DNA from 2 places in the Bacillus lumedeiriae genome. Region 1 is predicted to be linked to the other one. Evidence: riboswitches for the same ligand, from Rfam matches in the RefSeq annotation. Region 1 holds a riboswitch; the other holds the start of a gene.
The links. A riboswitch is a leader RNA that binds a small molecule or an ion and turns the genes downstream of it on or off. The one in region 1 is predicted to bind cobalamin.
Positions count from the first base shown of each region.

Region 2: another riboswitch for cobalamin. It lies ahead of QYG89_RS15895 (ABC transporter substrate-binding protein); the one in region 1 lies ahead of QYG89_RS15335 (ribonucleoside-diphosphate reductase subunit alpha).

Region 1 covers NZ_JAUIYO010000019.1:19,097-23,388, reverse strand. The annotation lists gene QYG89_RS15340 (ribonucleotide-diphosphate reductase subunit beta) at 1-695, opposite strand, end outside; gene QYG89_RS15335 (ribonucleoside-diphosphate reductase subunit alpha) at 709-2,934, opposite strand; cobalamin riboswitch at 3,141-3,317, opposite strand; gene QYG89_RS15330 (polysaccharide deacetylase family protein) at 3,577-4,292, shown strand, end outside.
Region 2 covers NZ_JAUIYO010000021.1:30,886-35,177, reverse strand. The annotation lists gene QYG89_RS15900 (S-layer homology domain-containing protein) at 1-665, shown strand, start outside; gene QYG89_RS15895 (ABC transporter substrate-binding protein) at 833-1,756, opposite strand; cobalamin riboswitch at 1,923-2,118, opposite strand; gene QYG89_RS15890 (DUF4282 domain-containing protein) at 2,495-2,782, shown strand; gene QYG89_RS15885 (hypothetical protein) at 2,916-3,089, opposite strand; gene QYG89_RS15880 (SGNH/GDSL hydrolase family protein) at 3,292-4,191, shown strand.

The sequences.
Region 1 (4,292 bases):
ACTTCTTTAAAAATCTTTTCAAACAATCCGACATGAAGCTGTTCATCGCGATTAATGTAATTAATCATCGTGCTTGTCGCGATCATCTTTTGATTGCGGGCCAAATTATAGAAAAAGGCAAACCCTGAGTAAAAGAATAGGCCTTCTAGTATAACATCATAAATGATAGACTTCAGAAAATGTTCAACAGTCGGTTCATTCGCAAACGCTTCATACCCTTTTGTGACAAAAGCATTACGTTCCTGAAGAATTGGCTCTGTCCGCCAAAAGTCAAAGACTTCATCCTGTGTTTTCTTATCAGCCACACTTGATAATACATAGCTGTAGGAATGGTTGTGCACGACTTCCTGCTGGGCAAGGATAATCATTAAAGCATGTAAGCTTGAATCGGTTAAATAATCAGCCGCCCTGCCGGCATAGTCGGTTTGAATGCTGTCAAGCAAAGCTAACAGCCCGATGATTTTCAAAAAGGCATTCCTTTCATCAGGTGTCAGCTCACTGAATTGCTGACGGTCTTTTGTCATATTAATTTCAAACGGTGTCCAAAAGTTGGCCAGCATTCTTTTATATTTTGGGTATGCCCAGCTAAAGCGGACATCGTCCCAGTTTAAAATATTTGAGCTGCTTCCATTAATAATCGCCGTTGAACGGTTAGGCGCACTGTGATCAATGATCTTTCTTTTAGCAAGTTTCATCCTATTTTCCCCCTTACGAATGGCAACTTTCGCATTCCTCTATATCCGACGCGGTTGACCGCACGTAATACGTTGTCTTTAATCCTGACTGCCACGCATCGATGTGCAGCTCCAGCAATGCTTTTGCTTTAATATCATTGCGCACATATAAATTAAATGACACCGCTTGGTCAATGTGGCGCTGGCGCTTGGCATTCTGGCGAATGCTCCAATGCTGATCAATGAAATAAACAGACTTATAATACCAAGTCGTTTGAGCTGATAAATCAGGAGCAGTGACTGGTATTTTATAATTCTTCTTCTCTTCCATATACTCTTTACGAAAAATAGGATCAATTCCCGCTGTTGAACCGGCAATGAGTGCCGTAGATGAGTTTGGAGCGACCGCGAGCAAATAGCCGTTTCTCATACCAGACTGTTTTACTTTTTCTTTCAGCTGCTGCCATTTTGAACCTCCGTATCCTCTCTGTTCAAAATACACGCCGTTCTCCCAGTCCGAACCTCGAAAGACTGGATATTCTCCTTTTTCCTCCGCCAGCTCCGCGCTTGCCTGAATCGTTAAAAAGGCAATTTGTTCATATAATTCATCACAATACTGTACCGCTTCTTCCGACTCCCAGCTCAATCCTTTTAAAGCGAGCATATGATGCCATCCAAATGTTCCGAGCCCGATGCCCCGATATTTTTGATTCGTCAGCTGCGCCTGTAAAACAGGGATCGTATTAATATCAATGACGTTATCAAGCATTCTCACTTGAATCGGAATTAATCGCTCAAGTACACCATCCATCACTGTCCGGGCTAATGAAATGGACGATAAATTACACACCACATAATCGCCGGGATCTTTCGTAATGATGATTTTTCCATCTTCCGTTTTTTCTTCTACAACAACGGTTGGACTCATATTTTGGCAAATTTCTGTACATAAATTGCTTGCATAAATCATCCCTTCATGCTTATTCGGATTCGCCCGATTGACCGTATCCCGATAAAACATGTAAGGCGTACCAGTTTCCAGCTGAGAAATCATGATCGCTTTCATAATCTCGATGGCCGGCACGGTTTTTTTGCTAAGTTGCGGATGTGAGGCACATTCCATGTATCTCTTTCTAAACGTTCCTTCTCCTTGCTTTTCATCGAATGAATCTTCAAGAGAATAACCCATGACTTTTCTGACTTCATGCGGGTCGAACAAATGCCAGTCTCCTCGATTGTCTACTGCTTCCATAAATATGTCTGGTATCGATACACCGGTAAATAAATCATGTGTTCGACGGCGTTCATCTCCGTTATTCAATCGAGTTTCCAAGAACGAAAAGATATCCTTATGCCAAATATCCAGGTAGACAGCGATCGCCCCTTGCCGCTGACCGAGCTGGTCAACCGACACGGCTGTATTATTTAGCTGCTTCATCCAAGGAATCACACCCGAGCTTACATTTTTAAACCCTTTAATATCACTTCCCTGGCTGCGGATTTTCCCTAGATAAATGCCAAGGCCCCCACCGTTTTTGCTTAAGTTTGCCGCATCTGTATTCGCATCAAAAATGCCCTGCAGACTGTCGTCGACCGTATCAATGAAACAGCTGGACAGCTGACCGTATGACTTGCCCGCATTAGCAAGCGTTGGAGTAGCTGTTGTCATATATAAATTAGAAAGTGCCCAATACGCTTCTTTGACGTACTGTAAACGCTGATCCCTGCGTTCGTTCATCATTAAAGTCATCGCAATCATAAGCCATCTTTCCTGTGGGAGCTCTGCCGTTTGTTTGTTCAGCGTATGAGCTAAATACCGCTCACTTAACGTAACAATTCCGATGTATGTAAATAATTGATCTTTGTCCGGATCGATCACTTTCCCTAATTCATTGATCTCATCTTCCGTATAAGCAGCGATTAACTGCGAATCATATACTCCATCTTTGATTAACAAATGAATAAGCTCTAGAAAGTTTCCATACGCACTTCCTGCTTCTCCCCGCGTTTTGGCGGCTTGTTTGTAAAGCTGTTTTAAATACAGACGAGCCGCTATAAATGTCCAATTGGGCTCTTCGCTTGTGATCCGCTCGACCGCTGCATGGAGAAGCAGCTGTTGTGTTTGTTCTTCTGTCCACTCTTCTCTCGTATGCAACGTGTCTCTCACTTTTTTCTGATAGTCCGCTAGTCCAATAGTTGGAAATTCCGATTGAATTTCCTCAAGAACCTCTTCCGCAATGCTCTGTACTGTCTCAATCATGTTTATTCCTCCTAAACAAATAAATAGTTTAGAAAGTGATTTTTTCCATAAAAAAACCATCTTTCCAAATGAAAGATGGGATCAGGGCGAAGAAAGGCACTCTTAAATAAAAAATTGAACAGACTGATTCTGAATGTATAAAAAAGAATGTCTGTATGAAAGAGATTTTCGTTTTCCTCGCGCTGCCTTCCCAACTCCCGAAGAAGATCAAACGCTATAAAAAGGCAGGTCTCCTGGCTCGTGCTTCTTCCTTTCGCGTTCCTTCCCGTCGTAAGACAGTGGGTTCAGCCGCGATCGTCTACACTTACAGTTGCGGGGACAGCTTCGGTCTTTCACCGAATTCCCTATTAAGCTGCAACAGCACCTCTTTACTATTTAACACTAAATATTGATTTAAATGAAAAGCAAACACTAAATGTTGTGTCCGGATTAGTATAGCAGTGATTATCCTCTTGCGCAAGCAGAGTTTGGTTTCTTTTTTTGAACTTTCCACATAATGTAATCTACTTATGACTCCTTACAAAATCAGGATACTTCTCCCATTGAACAAATGTATTTTTTACCATAAGCAAAGGGGGTTGTTATTTTTTAAAATACATAAACTAACTCATATTATTTCTCATATCTAGGGGGGGATTATGTTTGATTAGATCTATTTTCTTTGTCTGTACTCTTTTGATTAGTTATTTTTCCACTTCTGTATGGACGCAAGCCCATACAAGCAGCCGTGATAAATTTGAAAAGTCCGGACATGTTGTATGGGAAGTGAATGCACAAACGAAACTTGTTGCAATCACTTTCGATGATGGGCCAGATCCCAGGTATACTCCACAAATCCTTGATATCTTAGCCAAGCATAATGCAAAAGCAACCTTTTTCGTCACTGGAAAAAATGCTGATAAGTTTCCCCATATTTTAAAAAGAACTGTAAAAGAGAATCATGCAGTTGGCAATCACACATATAATCATATTTACGATAAAAGTACTAATTCTAAAAAATTAAAAACTGAACTGGACTTAACCGCTCAAACTATAAAAAATATTACAGGAAAGGAGACGTCACTTTTTCGTCCAGTTGGTGATGTATATAATGACTCAGTTATTCGTAATGCCGTTCAAAAAAATTACTTAGTTGTCATGTGGTCTTGGCATCAAGACCCTAAAGATTGGCTGCGTCCATCTGCAAATAAAATTAGCAGCCATGTCACTAAAAATGTAAAATCCGGTGACATTATCCTCCTTCATGATGCTGGCGGTAATCGCACCCAAACGGTAGAAGCCTTGGATACAATATTAACTTACTTAGATAAAAATGGTTATAAGTGTGTAACAATTCCTGAATTGATTTATCATGCCCA
Region 2 (4,292 bases), on a different contig from region 1:
ATCGCGCGCACCAGGCAAAGGCAGTAGATGAATACAACGATCAAGAGCTATTTAATTTAATCAGTGAAGTACAACATAAAGCTAGTTCGATTATCTATTATTACTTGTATGTGAATGTTTCCTGGGAAGATAGTATGGATGAATTAAAAAAGACCCGCCCTCTTTTTTCCACATTTAAAAAGGAATTAACTCCTTTTGCAGAAGGAAAAATGCTTGAAAGAATGGAAGCCTATTACAAGGTTACATGTATCTATTGTGACTGGCTCGTTTACGACGAAGTATATGATAGTGGACTGCCGTATGATATTTTAGAGAGAAGCAGTGAGAAGATTAAAGTAACACTTCGTTATCCACAAGGCCTTGAGGAACCCCATGCAGAGACGTGGACGCTTGTGAAGCGGAACGGCCAATGGAAAATGAGTCAATTACCTGATTACATGTCAGCAGATGAAGAGCCGTTTCATCTGACTATTGCAGAAGCGGAAAAGTATTTGATTAGTCAATACGAAAATACCTATAGACATGAAAAGTACCGTGAATACGTTCAAGATATTTATTATGTTGAAACCGACCGCAAGGGAAACTATGAATTCGTGGTTAATACAAATATGGACGATTACTACGTTTCTATCGATCCGGCAACAGCCATAACCCAAGAATTATAATAAGTAGATCTCTTCACCTGTAAGAGTCCTATTGAATAAAAAGAGGGGAAATTTGCTTAATGAGAGCGCTCCTTTTTTACTATTCAAAAAAAGCCAATGAACAAGACCTGACGGCTATGTTCATTGGCTTTTATTATGAGGATTTTTTATTCATTTCTTTTAAAGGATTATTTGAAAAGATCCGGATAGACGGTTTTGGCAGTCAGTTCGACGGCTTCACCGATACGCGGGCCTGGACGAGACATGATCTCGGTATCGAGGGAGTAGATTTTCTCGTTTTTCACCGCATTGATTTGATCCCAGCCGGCACGGGATTTGAATTCTTTCACTGGATCTTCGCTGCCTGGTGTTAAGATGGTATCCGGGTTGCGTTTTACAATTTCTTCTTCAGAGATCTTTACCCAGCCCTTTTGATCAGCAAACACGTTTTCGACACCAGCGTTGTTCAATATTTCTTGCTGGAATGTTTCGGAGCCAGCTGTGAAAATATCAGGAGCAGGGCTGACTTCATAGTATACTCTTTCCTTTTCTTTTACACTAGCGATTTTCTCTTGCACATTAGCGACTTGTTTTTTAATGCCAGAAACGAGTTCGTCGCCTTTTTCCTTCACACCCATGACTGACGCAATTTGTTCGATGTTGCCATACACGTCTTCGAATGTTTGCGCAGAACTAATGACAAACACAGGAATACCTGTGTCTTCCAGTTGTTTAATTCCTTTATCGTCACCGTTTGTGTAAGCAATGACAGCATCGGGATTTAAGGCAATGACTGCTTCAGCGTTGACTGTCATAGTGTCACCTACACGTTTAATCTTTTTCGCTTCTTCCGGGTAGGTATCATACTCAGTTGCGCCGACAATTTTGTCGCCTGCTCCTAAAGCAAAGAGAATTTCTGTATTACTTGGCTGCAAGGAAACAACCGTTTCCGGCACTTTTTTCAACGTGATTTCTTTCCCTCTGTCATCAGTAACTGTATAAGATGTTTCTTCTTTCTTTGTTTCTTTTGTAGATGAAGAGTCATTGCCGCAGGCCGTTAAGAAAATAAGAAAAAGCGAAGCAATCAAGCTGTATAATAACGTTTTCTTCATTGATTATTCCTCCGTCTATAAACATTTATGAACAACCTTTCGTATTTTCCGTGGTGTAAAAAATCCATAAAAAAAACCACCCAAGAACGTTGGCCGGCAGTCGTCATCAATAAATATATGTATAGATGCAAAGTTGCCGTACCATCCTCTTAACTTCCGAAGAGCATAATACGATAGAAAAAAGGCAGGTATCCTGGCTTGTGCATCCATTTACTTTAAGAGCCTTCCCATTTGATATCGTTCGTTTCAAACAGTGGCATTGTTCTTATTTCATCAGCACTTACAGTTGCGGAAACAGCTTCGGATTTACACCGAATTCCCTTTTTGACTGAGCAATCAGTTCCTTTTTTCTGCACGGTTTATTCACTTAGAGAATATTATACCACTTTATAGCCGGCATTTTTTAAGAAAATCAAATTTTTTCTCTTATTATGCTTTTGTGAAGGAGAGGCCATCGATTTGTGCGCTGACTTTTGAATGTTCTGCGCGGCAATCATGATGGTATGCACGGGAATAGGTGAAATGCGCGCGGTATATAAACTTGTGCGCTGCTTATTCAAGTTTGTGCATCTATATTGCGAGTTTCTGCGCACTTATGTCCGTTTTATGCGCGGCACTTACAGAAATGTGCGCGCCGCTGACCATTTTGGGACAACCTTATTGAAAATTTTTCCACATAAATGTCCCATCCCAGAATAACATGTACTGAACGCAGACTTTTGAGGGGAGGGGACGAATGTGGATAGATTCTTGTCGTTCGATAAAATGGTTACACCAACAATTATTAAAATTATTTTCTGGGTTGGGGTCGTGATGTCTGTTCTTTCTGGAATCGGCACGATTGCTGCGGGGATCAGTTCTCCTTATGGCAGCGGATTAGGTGTGATCATGGGGCTGTTAACGCTGGTCATCGGTCCATTATTAGTGCGTGTGTATTGCGAACTTCTTATTATCTTTTTTAAAATGCACGAGTCCTTGAAAAGGATTGAAACACAGCTTTCCAGTCAGCAGCAATCACAAGAGTAAGAGAAGGGATACCGCCATTTTTTATTATTTTATCTTAAATAGGAAAAAGTCCGCTCTAAAAGGTCACGAAAGATGACGCTTTTAGAGCGGCTTTTTTCTTTTGCATGGAATTTGCGTCCAATATAGGCTGCAATCAAGGCATGTTTGAAGAAGCTGAAGAAAAACGAGCCATCCACTCTTCATCAGAAGAATGGATGGCTCGTTTGATCATGAATGATTTATATATGATTTCGGTAAATAATGTATGAAAGTCTATCCTTGTATCGGCCCCGCCTACGCCAAATACGATGATGACCACGCGTGTCATCCAACCTACTTATAGTATATGTGAAAACGCTTACAGTGTGCAATGCTTTTTCTTTTGCAAGTTTCGACAAGGTGCCTGCTCCGACAGAAGGTATCGGAGTAGGAGCTGTTATGGTAAGGTATACATAGTTTATTAGGAAAAAAATTCGGCGGTTACTTTCAATAATATATACGTCCGTTGTTAATAGGTTAGGTGAAGGAGATTGAAAGGGTTATTCGTTAAAATAATACTAGGGTTGTGTATTGTTCTTACTTTGTCCTCGATGTTTGAAAGAAGTTATGCAGAAGGAGCCGGTTTTTCCCGTTCATATGATCAAGCACAATGGTTGAATGGACCATTGTATGAAGCTGCAGAAACCTCGGTTCGTTACAAATATCGTGCTGCCTATATAGCGGCTGGATATTTCCAAGCGGTCAAGCGTGTGATGATGCCGATCGATCATCAAAATGGTTTGATCCTGGCCTTTGGTGACAGCAATACACAGGGAGCCAACTGGCAGGCGAACGGCTATGATGTGAAAGACAAATGGGTGAATAAGCTTGCACAAAGCCAAGCAGTCATCAATGCTGGGATCGGCGGGAATACGACTGAACATGGCCGGATCAGGTTTGAAAAAGACGTGCTCAGTAAGCATCCACAAATCGTGCTCATTATGTTTGGAACGAATGATGCTGCATTGGATGATAATGGTCAGCCGCAAGTATCCAAAGCGCAGTATGAGGAAAATATCAACTATTTCGTTGACACATTGCAAGGGCGCGGGATTGATGTCATTTTGATGACGACCATCCCTGTCATCGAACGCTACTATTATTCTAGAAATGACGGGAATTTGTATAGTCCATACGGCAGTGCCAGAAGATGGCATGATTCTTATAACATGATCGTCAGAAAAATTGCCAAGGAGAAGCACGTTCTTTTAGTCGATCATTACCGAAACATCACCGAACCGATGAGGGGCGTGAATGATCAAAAGTTAATCGACTCTGGACTAATCGACGCATCTGGCACACATTTTACTCCAAAGGGAGCGGCCTTCATTTACCGCCGCATCCATCTTGCCGTTCAATGTCTGTCAATCTTTAACAGCGGGATCAACTAACAGAAAAAGCAGGAGAGCGATCACATGAGATAAGTGATCGCTCTCTTTTTGGAGTTTGTGCAGGAGCGATACAATCATTTTCCTTGTTGTTGCAGTCGTTA